Regions from separate parts of the Actinoplanes sp. NPDC023801 genome, predicted to be linked through region 2. Evidence: predicted binding sites of a transcription regulator. Region 2 holds the regulator's gene; each other region holds the start of a gene.
The links. Region 2 encodes HrcA, which represses chaperone genes, less so after heat shock. Its sites were predicted from a motif close to GGTTNGCACNCTCNNNNNGAGNGTGCNAACC; they were not measured.
Positions count from the first base shown of each region.

Region 1 (4,507 bases), on a different contig from region 2:
CCGGCGTCCACCGGCCCACCTCGGGCAGCGTCACGGTGGGCGGCGTTCCGCTGGCCGCGCTTCCGCCCGACCGCCTGCGCACCGAGGTCGCTCTGGTCACCCAGGAACATCATGTCTTCATCGGTACGCTGCGCGACAACGTCGCCATGGTCCGGCCGGCCGCGCAGGAGGGCGAGATCCGGGCCGCGCTCACCGCGGTGCAGGCCCTCACCTGGGTGGACGCCCTGCCCAACGGCCTGGACACGCTTGTCGGCTCCGGTGGGTACCTGTTGTCGCCGGCGCAGGCGCAGCAGGTGGCGCTGGCCCGGCTGGTGATCGCCGACCCGCACACGCTGGTCCTCGACGAGGCGACCGCCATGCTCGACCCGCGGGCCGCCCGTGACCTGGAGAGGTCCCTCGCGGCCGTGGTGAGTGGACGGACCGTGGTCGCGATCGCGCACCGGCTCTTCTCCGCGCACGACGCCGACCGGGTGGCGGTGATGGCCGACGGCCGCATCGTGGAGCTGGGATCGCACGACGAGCTCGTGGCCGCGGGTGGGGCGTACGCGCGGCTGTGGAACTCCTGGCAGGGCAGCGGAAGTTCGGGGCCGGGCAGTGGGAGCTCAGGGCCGGGCGGTGCCACGAAAAAGGCGCGCCCGGAAGGCGCGCCTTTCCCTTAGGTGTCCCGGGTCAGAAGCCAGGACCGTGCTGGTGGCCGTGCCCGTGCCCGTGGCTGTGGCCGTGCCCACCGTCGGCGGCGGGGGCCGGCTCGGCCGGCTTCTCCACCACGAGGCTCTCGGTGGTCAGCAGGAGCCCGGCGATCGAGACGGCGTTGGAGACCGCGTTACGGGTCACCTTCACCGGGTCGATGATGCCGGCCGCGGCCAGGTCGACGTACTCGTCGGTGGCGGCGTTGAGGCCGTGGCCCCAGCCCAGCTCGGCGACCTTGCCCACCACGACGTAGCCGTCGTGGCCGGCGTTCTGCGCGATCCAGCGCAGCGGCTCGACGAGCGCCTTGCGGACGATGCCGACGCCGAGCGCCTCCTCGCCGGTCAGGCCGAGGTTGCCGTCGAGCTCCGAGACGACCTGCGCGAGGGCCGCGCCGCCACCGGGGACGGTGCCTTCCTCGACGGCCGCCTTGGTCGCCGCGATGGCGTCCTCGATGCGGTGCTTGCGCTCCTTCATCTCGACCTCGGTGGCCGCGCCGACCTTGATCACCGCGACGCCGCCGGAGAGCTTCGCCAGCCGCTCCTGCAGCTTCTCGCGGTCCCAGTCGGAGTCGGACGCCTCGATCTCCTTGCGGATCTGCGAGACCCGTTCGGAGACGTCGGAGGAGTTACCGCCACCGTCGACGATGGTGGTGTTCTCCTTGTCGACGACGATGCGCCGGGCGCTGCCCAGCGACTCGATGCCGACCTGGTCGAGCTTGTAGCCGAGCTCGGGCGCGATCAGCTCACCGCCGGTGGCGATCGCCAGGTCCTGCAGGATCGCCTTGCGGCGGTCACCGAAGCCGGGCGCCTTCACCGCGACGACCTTGATGGTCTTGCGCAGCGAGTTGACCACCAGGGTGGACAGGGCCTGGCCCTCGACGTCCTCCGCGACGATCAGCAGCGGCTTGCTGGTCTGCAGCACCTTCTCCAGCAGCGGGAGCAGCTCCTCGATGCTGGAGATCTTCTGCGTGGTGAGGAGGATGTGCGCGTCCTCCAGCACCGCCTCCTGCGACTCCGCATCGGTCACGAAGTTCGGCGAGATGAAGCCCTTGTCGAACTGGAGACCCTCGGTCACCTCGAGCTCGGTCTGCAGCGCCGAGCCCTCCTCGACGGTGATGACGCCGTCGCGGCCGACCCGGTCCATCGCCTCGGCGATCAGCTCGCCGATGGTGGCGTCCTGCGCCGAGATGGTGGCCACGTTGGCGATCGCCTTGTGGTCGGCGACCTCGACGGCCTTGGCCAGCAGCGCCTTGGAGACGGCCTCGGACGCCTGGTCCATGCCGCGCTTGAGGCCGATCGGGTTGGCACCGGCGGTCACGTTGCGCAGGCCCTCGCGGACCAGCGCCTGCGCGAGCACGGTCGCCGTTGTGGTCCCGTCACCGGCGACGTCGTTGGTCTTGGTCGCCACCTCCTTGACGAGCTGGGCGCCAAGGTTCTCGTACGGGTCGGTGAGCTCGATCTCCTTGGCGATGGTGACACCGTCGTTGGTGATCGTGGGAGCGCCGAACTTCTTGTCCAGGACGACGTTGCGACCGCGCGGGCCGAGGGTGACCTTGACCGTGTCGGCGAGGGTGTTGACGCCGTGCTCCAGAAGGTGCCGGGCGTTGTCGGAGAAACTCAGGATCTTCGCCATGAATGGTCCCTTCACGCACTACCGCCCCGGTCCGGGCGAACCCGGACCGAGGCGGTCAGCACTGTCAGTAGGTCACTTCTCGATGACCGCGAGGACGTCGCGGGCGGAGAGCACCAGGTACTCCTCGCCGGCGTACTTGACCTCAGTGCCGCCGTACTTCGAGTACAGGACCACGTCGCCGACATTGACGTCGAGCGGGACGCGGTTGCCCTTGTCGTCGATCCGGCCGGGGCCGACGGCAAGGACGGTGCCCTCCTGGGGCTTCTCCTTGGCGGTGTCGGGGATCACGATGCCGGACGCGGTGGTCGTCTCAGCCTCGTTCGCCTGGACCACGATGCGGTCCTCGAGCGGCTTGATCGCAACCTTTGTCGCGGTAGTCACGGGCATACCCTCCTGGGTACAGGTTTCGCCGGCCATGAACCAGGCCGGTCAATGCCTCATGCCACCGGGCGGGGCCGTCGTCGCGGGTGCCGGTCCGCCTGGTGCCTAGCTGCCACGGACAGGTCCGGGCGGCTGGCACCCTCATGGTGAGAGTGCTAATCGGAGACTATGCCGGAACTAGCACTCCGTCAACCAGAGTGCCAACCTGTCACGCCAGGGAGAATGCCTGACGTGACACCTGAGCTACTGCGACTTCTGCGTACCCCTGAGGGGTTGAAAGCCCTGGCCGTGGCGGCCGAGGTGGCCGGCGGTGAGCCTCTCGCCGCGGCCTCGGCCCTGCGGGCCCGGGGCTTCGGCGCGGAACTCGCCGCGGCCGCCTTGACCCAGGCTAGTTTGCGCGGGCGCGCCGCGATGAAATTCGGCGAGGACGCTGGCGGGATGTTCTTCACCCGGGCAGGTCTGGAGCAGGCGACCAGGGCGGTCGTGGCCGACCGGCGGGCGGCCCGGCTCGTCGCCGCCGGCGTCGAGACCCTCGTCGACCTGGGGTGCGGGCTGGGTTCGGACGCGCTGGCCGCGGCCCGGCACGGCATCTCGGTCCACGCCGTGGACGCCGACCCCGCCACGGCGGCGGTCGCCGCCGCGAACGCCGAGGCGGCCGGTCTCGCCGGCCGGATCACCGTGGAGTGCGCCGACGCCACGACGGTTCCCGTGGAGCGGTACGACGCGGTCTTCGCCGACCCGGCCCGCCGGCAGGCCGGTCGTGGCCGGGTGTTCGACCCGAAGGCGTACTCGCCGCCGTGGGACTTCATCGCAGGCCTGCCCCGGCGGGTTCCGCGTACGGTGCTCAAACTCGCACCCGGCATCGACCACGGGCTGCTGCCGGGGGGCGCCGAGGGGGAGTGGGTGAGTGTGGGCGGCGACCTGGTCGAGGCCGCCTTCTGGTGCGGCCCGCTGGCCGAGGTACCGCGCCGGGCCGTCCTGCTCGGTCCTCGCGCCGATGCGGCCGTTTTAACCGGGGCCGGCAACAAACCCGCTGAGGTGGGGCCGGTCGGGGCCTGGATCTACGATCCCGATCCGGCGGTGGTGCGCTCCCATCTGGTGGCCGAGTTCGCCGAGTCGGTCGGAGGGCGGCTGGCCGATCCGCAGATCGCCTACGTCTACACCGACGACCCGGTGGACACGCCGTTCGCCCGGCGGCTGGGGGTGACCGAGATGCTCCCGTTCTCGCTGAAGCGGCTGCGGGCACTGCTGCGGGAGCGTGGTGTCGGGGTGCTGGAGATCCGTAAGCGGGGCTCCGCGCTGGTGCCCGATCAGCTGCGCAAGGACCTGCGGCTGTCCGGGCCGAACACGGCCGGACTGGTGCTGACGCGTGTCGAGGGGGCACCGGTCGCGCTGCTGACCACCTCGGCGATGTAGTTTGCGCGCATGGCCAAGAAAGCGGCCGGTACGCCGGCCACCGTCTTGCTGAACGCGGAGCGGGTGGCGCACACCCTGCATCCGTACGACGTCTCCCCGGACTCGCCCAACTACGGGGCCCTCGTGGCCGAGGCGCTGGGTGTGGCGCCGGAGCAGCTGTTCAAGACGCTGGTCGCCGAGGTCGACGGCGGTCTCGTGGTGGGTGTCGTCCCGGTCACCGGTGACCTCGATCTGAAGGCGCTCGCGTCCGCTGCCGGGGGTAAGCGTGCCGCGCTTGCCGACCGGGCCGCCGCCGAGCGCAGCAGCGGGTACGTCCGCGGCGGGATCAGCCCGCTCGGGCAGCGCAAGCGACTCCCCACGGTGATCGACGACACGGCGTCCGGCCTCG
Region 1 covers NZ_JBFAAI010000008.1:81,446-85,952, reverse strand. The annotation lists gene AB0G04_RS16925 (ABC transporter ATP-binding protein) at 1-659, shown strand, start outside; gene groL (chaperonin GroEL) at 670-2,322, opposite strand; gene groES (co-chaperone GroES) at 2,395-2,709, opposite strand; gene AB0G04_RS16910 (class I SAM-dependent methyltransferase) at 2,926-4,119, shown strand; gene ybaK (Cys-tRNA(Pro) deacylase) at 4,129-4,507, shown strand, end outside.
Region 1: groES (co-chaperone GroES) is a predicted target of HrcA. The motif match lies at 2,834-2,864, and genes of this name have one in related genera.

Region 2 (4,507 bases):
TGATGCCCTTCCGGCCCGTCGAGCGTGAACGACGATCCAGCAGGCAGGCTCTCAACCAGAAACAGCGGCGCCGACATTCCCAGAACGCTACCGCCCCACCCGCAACCACCGGCCGCAGGCGTTCGCTCGTACGCCAAGAGACCGTCTGCCCTGACCGCAACCCCCGCCGCAGGCGTTCGCTCGTACGCCAAGAGACCGTCTGCCCTGACCGCACCCACCACGCGCTGCGCCGCCGACGTCGAGACAGCTGAAGACGGCAAGCGAAGCGTCGTCGTTCTCAGCCGTCCCGACGTGGGTTACCAGGCGCAGCGCAGCGAGCCGGAGGGCGAAGCAATCACATTCAGTGGCCGTTGAAAGCGTCTCGCATGCGGCTGAAGAAGCCGCCCTGCTTGCTCAGTTCGGCCACGTCCTCGCCGCGGGTCTTGGCGAAGTCGCGCAGCATCCGCTCCTGGTCGACGGTGAGCTTGGTCGGCGTCTTCACGTCGAGGTGCACGAAGAGCTCACCACGGCCCTGGCCGCGCAGGTGCGGAACGCCCTTGCCGCGGATGCGCAGCGTGCTGGCCGGCTGGGTGCCCGGTTTGACCTCGATGTTCTCTTCACCGTCGAGGGTCTTGATGGTCATCCGGGTGCCGAGCGCAGCCGCCGTCATCGGGAGTGTGACCCGGCAGTGCAGGTCGTCGCCCTTGCGGGAGTAGACGTCGTGCGGTCGTTCGTGGATCTCCACGTAGAGGTCGCCGGCGGTGCCACCGCCGGGGCCGACCTCGCCCTGCTGGGCCAGGCGGATCCGCATGCCGTCCTCGACGCCCGCCGGGATCTTGACGGTGAGCGAGCGGCGTGTCCTTATCCGGCCGTCGCCCGCGCAGGTGGGGCAGGGGCTCGGGATGACCGTGCCGTGGCCCTGGCAGTTCTGGCAGGGGCGGGACGAGACGACCTGGCCGAGGAAGGTGCGCTGCACCGACTGGACCTCGCCGCGGCCGGAGCAGACCTCACAGGTGGCCAGGTGGCTGCCGGGTGCGGTGCCGGCGCCGGAGCACTGGGTGCACAGCACCGCGGTGTCGACGGTGATCGGGGCTTCCACGCCGAAGGCGGTCTCGACCAGGTCGAGTTCGAGGCGCAGGATCGCGTCGGCGCCGGGGCGCGTGCGTGGCCGGGGCCCGCGCGAGCCACCGCCCGCCGCCGTGCCGAAGAACGCGTCCATGATGTCCTGGAAGCCGACGAACGGGCCGGCGCCACCGGCTCCGCCGGGCATGCCGCCACCCGGCGCGAGCGGGTCACCGCCGAGGTCGACGATCTGCCGCTTCTGGTCGTCGGAGAGGACCTCGTACGCCGCGTTGATCTCTTTGAACTTGTCGTGCGCCTCTGGATCCGGGTTGATGTCCGGGTGGTACTGCCGAGCGAGTTTGCGGTAGGCGCGCTTGATCTCGTCGTCGGTTGCCTCCCGGCTCACACCGAGAATTCCGTAATAGTCCTTGGCCACGGGGTTTGGAGTCCTCAATGTCTGCGCGAATCCGTCAATTCTGTGCCAACAGGTCGCCAACGTAGCGTGCCACTGCACGAACGGTAGCGATAGTGCCGGGGTAGTCCATCCGGGTGGGCCCCAGCACACCGAGCCCACCAACGATCGTGGTACCCGGTCCGTAACCACTGCTCACCACGGACGCCGACCGCAGGTTGTCGATCTGATTCTCGTCGCCGATCAGGACCCGCGTGGTGCGGGGTTCCAGATCGCCGATGAGCTTGAGCAGGATGACCTCCTCCTCGAGGGCTTCGAGGACGGGCCGCAGCGTGCCCTGGAAGTCCAGCACACCCCCACGTGTCAAGTTGGCCGTACCGGCCAGCGCGAGGCGCTCCTCACTCCGCTCGACCAGAGTCTCCAGGAGGACCGAGGCCAGGCAGGTCATCGCGGCGCGCCGCCCGGTGTCGCACTCCTCGACGAGTTTCTGCACCAGGGAGGGGGTGTCGGCGAGTTTCTGCCCGGCGAGTTTCTCGTTCACCCGGAGGCGCAGCTCCCACACCTCGCCGTCGGCGATCGGGCCGGGCATCTCGACGAGGCGCTGCTCGACCCGGCCGGTGTCGGTGATCATCACGAGCATCAGGCGGGTCGTGGAGATCGGTACCAGTTCCAGGTGCCGGACCGCGGAACGGGACAGGCTCGGGTACTGGACGACGGCGACCTGACGGGTGAGCTGGGCCAGCAGGCGGACCGTGCGGTGCACGACGTCGTCGAGGTCGACGGCGCCGATCATGAACCGCTCGATGGCGCGCCGCTCGGCCGGGCTCAGCGGTTTGATCTTGGTGAGCCGGTCGACGAACAGCCGGTAGCCGGCATCGGTGGGCACCCGGCCGGCACTGGTGTGCGGCTGCCGGATGTAGCCCTCCTCCTCGAGCACCGCCATGTCGTTGCGCACGGTGGCCGGGGAGACGCCGAGCTTGTGCCTGTCGACCAGGGCCTTGCTGCCCACCGGTTCCTGGGTCTCGACGTAGTCCTCGACGATCGCCCGGAGCACCTCGAGCTTGCGGTCATCCGGATTCATCCGACCCCTCCCCCTGCTGGCACTCCGGCTAATAGAGTGCCAGTCTACTTCGCTGGTGGCGGCAGCGCGATGATCGAAAGTACGTACCGTTCTCAGATCTTGGGGGCGGCATTGCCCTCGACCGGCTCGAACCGGGGTCCTAGCGTGTCAGACATGACTGAACCGCCCCGCCCGCCCGGCGACGATCCTTACCACCAACCCCCGCCGCAGCCCGGCGGTTACCCGCCTCCTCCGCCACCGCCCGATGCCTACCCGCCTCCGCCGCCGCCCTACGGCACGCCCCAGTACGGGCCTCCGCAGTACGGGCCCCCGCCGCACGGTTACGGCTCGGGTTCGCCCGACGACCGCACCTGGATCCTGATCGCCCACTTCGGCGGGGCGCTCGGCGCCTTCTTCGGGGGTACGCTGATGGGCTGGATCGCGCCGCTCGTGGCCCTGGTGGCCCGCGGCAACCTGTCGCCGGTGGTCCGCGCCGAGGCGGTCAAGGCGCTCAACTTCCACCTGCTCTGGGGCATCATCGGCCTGGTCGGCAGTGTGCTGATCTGTGTCGGGGTCGGCTTCTTCATCGTCCTCGCGGCCTGGGTGGTCGCCACCGTCGTCGGTGTGATCGCGGGCGTCAAGGCGGCCAACAACGAGCCGTTCAACTATCCGCTCACCGCGCGGTTCATCAGGTAGGCCGGTTCAGAGCACGTCACGGATGACCGCGTCGGCAAGCAACCGGCCCCGCAGGGTCAGCACGAGCCGCCCCTGCTCGTAGGCGTGCGGCTCGAGCAGCCCGTCGGACAGTGCCCGCGCGGCGCCCGTGGCGTCGACCCGGTCCAGCGGGATGCCGTCCCGCAGCCGCACCCGGAGCATCACGTCCTCCATGTGCCGGTCGGCGTCGGTCAGCAGCTCCCGCGCGAGTCCCGGCGAGGCGCCGTCGGCGAGGCGTTTCGCGTACGCCGAAGGGTGTTTGACGTTCCACCACCGCACCCCGCCGACGTGGCTGTGCGCGCCCGGCCCCAGACCCCACCAGTCGGCGCCGGTCCAGTACAGCTGGTTGTGACGGCATTCACCGCCCTTGAGCGCCCAGTTCGACACCTCGTACCACTCGAAACCGGCTTCGCCGAGGGCGGACTCGGCGGCCAGGTAGCGGTCGGCGGCCACGTCGTCGGACGGGTACGGCAGCTCGCCCCGCCGCATCCGGCCGGCCATCCGGGTGCCGTCCTCGACGATCAGCGCGTACGCGCTCACGTGGTCGGCGCCGGCCTCGATGACAGCCCGCAGCGACCGGTCGAAGTCGTCCGCGTTCTCCCCCGGCGTGCCGTAGATCAGATCGAGGTTGACGTGCTCGAAGCCGGCCTCGCGCGCCTCGGTCGCGGCCTGCGGTGCCCGCCCGGCGGTGTGCCGGCGGTCGAGCACCCGCAACACGTTCGCGGCCGCCGACTGCATGCCGAGCGAGATCCGCGTGAAACCGGCGCCGCGCAGCCGCCGCAGATAGGCCGGGTCCACCGACTCCGGGTTGGCCTCGGTGGTCACCTCGGCGCCCGGCGCCAGCCCCCACGTCCGGTCGATGCCGTCCAGGATCCGGCCCAGGTCGTCGGTGCTGAGCAGGGTGGGCGTGCCGCCGCCGACGAAGACGGTGTCCACCGGCCCGGGTTCGATCACCCGGGCGGCCAGGGCCAGCTCGGCCAGGACCGTGGCGGCGTACTCGTCGCGGCTCGCCCCGCCGCCCAGTTCGCTCGCCGTGTACGTGTTGAAGTCGCAGTAGCCGCAGCGGCTGGCGCAGAACGGCACGTGGACGTAGACGGCGAACCCGTTCGCGCCCACCGCGCGGGTGGCTTCGTCGGGGAGAGACCCGTCACGGGGTACGGGATCACCATCGGGGAGTGCGCCGGCCATCCGACAAGTGTGCACGTCTTACAGTTCCGGCATGGATCTGGTCCGTACCGTCACCGCCGCCGGCGTGACCACTCTGACAATCGACAACCCCG
Region 2 covers NZ_JBFAAI010000038.1:63,666-68,172, reverse strand. The annotation lists gene AB0G04_RS39810 (16S rRNA (uracil(1498)-N(3))-methyltransferase) at 1-77, opposite strand, end outside; gene dnaJ (molecular chaperone DnaJ) at 341-1,477, opposite strand; gene hrcA (heat-inducible transcriptional repressor HrcA) at 1,512-2,534, opposite strand; gene AB0G04_RS39795 (DUF4870 domain-containing protein) at 2,688-3,209, shown strand; gene hemW (radical SAM family heme chaperone HemW) at 3,216-4,415, opposite strand; gene AB0G04_RS39785 (enoyl-CoA hydratase-related protein) at 4,447-4,507, shown strand, end outside.

Region 3 (4,507 bases), on a different contig from region 2:
CGGTACAACCGGAGGGGGACGACGACCGCGCCGCTCTCGGCTTACCCTCATAGTCGTGGACATCCTTGATGACCCTGAGCGTGACAACGACGCGGAGCGCGAGGTCGACTTCGAGTCCGAAGAGGCTCCGGTGCTGCCCGAGCAGACCCGGGACGACACCGAGCGCGGCTGGGGTGAGCCCTCCTGGTCGAACGACGACCGTCTGATCCAGGACCGTCCGCCGCACTGGGACTGAGCCTCTCCGGCCTCGCCGACACCGCGACTCCGGGATGCGCGCCTTCGGGGTGCGCGATCCGGGGTGCGCGACGCGGGACGCGCCACCGCGGGACTTCGCCGACTCTGGGACTCGCCGTATCTGTGCCGCTGCACGCACACGCCGTCAGCCTGGGCGGATCACGATCGCGAAGCCTCGGCCGGTCACGGAGACCGCGCGTTGCGCCTCGTCGGGGCCGAGTGCCAGGAGCAGCCCGCCGGTTGCCGGGTCGTCGGCTCCGGTGACCTCCAGGACGAGTGCGGCGCTGGCGACCGCGACGGTCCGGTCACGGTCGCCGTCGATCCGGAGCAGGTCCACCCGGTTGCCCGGACGCACCACGGTCAGGGCTGTGGGGTCGGCCAGTCGCACCGGGACGCCGACACTTCCGGGTGGTATCGCCATGGCGTCCGGCGCGGGTCCGGACGCTGACGCGGCGGGGGCGGCCGGCCCGGAGGATTGCGGAGCCGTCATCGGCGTGGCGCAGGTGGTGGGTTGCAGCCACAACACCGCTGCCGCGGTGAACAGCAGCCCGGCGGCCGCAACCAGCCGGAACAGCGTGCCCCGGCCCGGTCGGCGCCACCGCACCGGATCGAGACGTTCATCGGCCGGTGACGGGTCCTTGCGGGGCATCAGACCTCCAGAATCTCGCCACACCATGTCCGGCCGCCGCTGGCACCCGCGACAGGGCCGGGGCGGGCACGGACGCCCGCGTGGCGCCTTCTCGCGGCGTCGGGCCGCCGTTGCGATGACGTTAGGCCGAATGGGGCAAGCCGTACCGAGTCCCTGTGGACAGCCGGGGATTGTGGATAACGCCGACCTGCGCTGAAGAGCGTGGTGGGCGCGTGTTTGAGGGCGAGGAGAGCTTCACCAAGGCGCAGCTGGTGGCCACCGGGGAGAGGCAGGCGATCCGCCGCGCCAGCAGCTGAACCGGGAGCGCTGCGGTACATACAAGCAGAGATGGGCGGCAGACCGCGGGCCGGCGGCGGGGAGCGCCAGAGAGGGCGGGGCGCCTCGCGGTGAAGTGTGATGTTGTGACCGTGCGGTGCCAGCGGCCGGAGGGCTGGGAACGGCCGCGCGCCGGGCCGGAGAACCGGCCCGGCGCGCGGGGTGATGTCACAGCAGGCCGCATGCGCCTGCCTCACACGGGCGCGTGAGAGCACGACCGAGGGAGCCGCCCGAAGGCGCGGCTCAGAAGTCGCGGCTCAGGAGGCCGCGGCCGCCTTCGTGCCGCTGCTCGACGACGAGCTCGTGCTGCTGCTCGAGGAAGAGGACGACGATGACGAGGTCGTCGAGGGCGTGGTGGACGACGTCGACGTGGTCGAGGTCTCCGGCTTCTTGGCGGCCGCCTCACCGGTGCCGCTGCCTGACTTCTCGGCGCTCACGGTCCCGGAACGGGAATCGTTGCGGTAGAAGCCCGAACCCTTGAAGACGATCCCGACCGAGTTGAACACCTTGCGCAGTTTGCCCTGGCAGTTCGGGCACTCGGTGAGTGCCGGGTCGGAGAAGGACTGCACGGCTTCAAGCTGTTCACCGCACTCGGTGCAGGCGTACTGGTAGGTGGGCACGGCTCCTCCGGATCAATCGGCTGCTGGCACTCGCCAACTCCGAGTGCCAATGTTGCGGCATCGGAGGTCAATTCGTCCACTCGGCTCTCGGACTGAGGCAGAAGCAGGGCGTGGGCGATGTCACACGGGGCGCCGGGAGAGGCCGCCGGTCGGGGTGATCACCGCCTGTACGCGCCGATCGTGCGGTTCGGCGGGAACGACTTCCACGTCCTCGCCGTCGTGGAGGAGTGCCACGGTCAGCGGGCCCGGTGCCGGCAGGCGGGCCAGGACCCGGTCGTAGGAGCCGCCGCCCCGGCCCATCCGGGTGCCGTCGTGGCCGACGGCCAGCGCCGGGACCAGGAGTAGATCCACCGAGCGGATCGCGTCCACGCCGAGTCGCGGGCCGGACGGTTCCAGCAGTCCGCGCGGTCCCGCAACGAGGGAACCGTGCACCTCCGCATCCGGGGGGAGCCCGTCGCCGGGTGAGGTGCCGGGACCCGCGGCACTCGCCGTTCCGGGCGGGGTGAGTTCGGCCCAGTCCAGGTCGTTGTCGGGGAGCAGGACCGGCAGCAGGAGGCGGCCGCCGGGTGGGAGGGCGGCCAGCAGGCGGGCCGGGAGGTCGGGGCCGCCCGGTTCGGAGCCGACCGGTACGTACGCGGCAATCGAACTGGCGCGCGTCTCCCGTACCAGAGCAAGAATTTGATGTTGAAGTTTGGTGGCGGCGGCTGCCCGCGTGGTGACCGGAAGTGATCGACGCGCAGTGAGCAGGCGTGCGCGTAGCGCGATCTTGATTTGCGGTGATTTTTCCGCGACAGGGGTTAAATCCGACATGCAACACCCCCTTTTGAAAACCGGCAAACGGCACACACTATGTCAGCATCGCTGAAAAGAGGGCCACCTCCAGGAGGATGCGTGACACTACGTGGCCGGCTGACCAGCGCATTCCTGGTCGTCGTGCTCGGTCCGGTCCTGTTCGGGTCCATCTTCGTCGCTCTCACCGTCGGCGCCGTGAACCGGGAACGCACCACCGAACGCCTCGATCACGCTGCTAACACCGTCAGTGTCGCGATCGGCGCGATCTGCCGCCAGCTGCAGGTTTCGGCGGACGCCGTCGCCGTCGTCCCGGCCGGTGAGCGCCGGGCGGTCGCTGACCAGCTGGTTGCTCGCGGACTGGCAACGGAGATCCAGGTGACCGATCCGGAACAGCCGATCCTGGGCCGTTCCGCGGTGAGCGGTGACCCGGCCGGGGACGGCAGGCGGGACTGTGCCGGGCCGGGGGCCGACGCGAAGGCGCAGGTCACCGCGTTGACCGCGTCCGCGTACGCCCAAGAGGTCACCGTGACCGCCGCCCAGCGGGTCGATGCCGCCCTGCTGGACCGCCTCGGCGATGTCGCCGGGGTCGCCGTCGCGCTCGGTGCAGGCGCACCGGAGGCCGCCGGGAGTGCCCACCGTGACCTGCTCGCCGAGCCGGGCCGTCCGCTGCCGTTGACCTTGACCGTCACCACCGGCGGACCGACCTTCCGGTACCTGACCCTGCTGCTCATCGTGCTCGTCACCGCGGCCGCCGCGGTCCTTGCCGCACGGTGGCTGGCGCGTTCGACGACCCGCCCGCTCGGTGATCTGGCGTGGGCGGCCGACCGGGTGGCCAACGGTGATCTCGACACCCGGGTGCCGATCCCGCGCCCGGACGAGCTGGGCCGGCTGGCCGGGACGTTCAACCGGATGACGCGCGAGCTGCAGTCGTACGTGCAGGCGCTGACCGCGAGCCGGGACCAGCTCCGGCGGCATCTGGCGATCCTCGGCGACACCCTGTCCAGCACCCACGACCTGGACCGCATCCTCCCGGTGATCCTGCGCACCGCGATGACCGCGACCGGAGCGCGGGCCGGGCTGCTCCTGCTGACCGACCCGGCCGACGGGCGGCTGGCGGCCCGCTGCGGTTTCGGGCTGACCGGTGACTGGGATGTGCCGGGCGCCGAGCTGTCACAACGGCGTCTCACGCCGGGACGCGGCGTGCTCGGCACGGTGGCGGCGACCGGTTCACCCTCGCGGGGTACGAACGGCACCGACCCCGACGAACCGGTGTGTGAGTCGTATCTCGCCGTGCCGATCTGTGCGCCGCCGGACGAGGAGGCCGGTCCGGAACACGGCACGCTGGGGGTGCTCGCCCTGTACGACCGGCTCGGCGGCCCCGCGTTCTCCGACACCGATCTGCGTACGCTGCGCACCTTCGCCGGGCAGGCTGGGGTGGCGGTGCACAACGTCCGGGTCCACGAGGAGGCACAACGTCTGTCGTTGACCGATCCGCTGACCGGCCTCTGGAACTACCGTTATCTGCGCGAGGTGCTGCGGCGCGAGGTGGAGCGGGCGAGCCGGTTCGGCCGGATGCTCACCGTTCTGGTCCTCGACCTGGACCACTTCAAGGAGGTGAACGACACGTACGGGCACACGGCGGGTGATCAGGTGCTGGGCGAGTTCGCGCGGCGGATCCGGATCGGCCTCCGTGAGGTCGACGTGGCGTTCCGTCAGGGCGGGGAGGAGTTCGTGGTGCTGCTGCCGGAGACGGACGCGTACGGCGGCTTGATAGTCGCCGAGCGGCTGGGCGCCGCGGTCCGGGACCGGCCGGTGGCGGTGGATCCCCGGCGGCCCGGCCTGGCCGACCGGATCCCGATCAGCGTCTCGATCGGCATCGCGGTCTTTCCCGAGCACG
Region 3 covers NZ_JBFAAI010000001.1:391,554-396,060, forward strand. The annotation lists gene AB0G04_RS01895 (hypothetical protein) at 56-235, shown strand; gene AB0G04_RS01900 (hypothetical protein) at 380-883, opposite strand; gene AB0G04_RS01905 (FmdB family zinc ribbon protein) at 1,456-1,818, opposite strand; gene AB0G04_RS01910 (5-formyltetrahydrofolate cyclo-ligase) at 1,939-2,628, opposite strand; gene AB0G04_RS01915 (diguanylate cyclase) at 2,710-4,507, shown strand, end outside.
Region 3: AB0G04_RS01905 (FmdB family zinc ribbon protein) is a predicted target of HrcA. The motif match lies at 1,840-1,870, and genes of this name have one in related genera.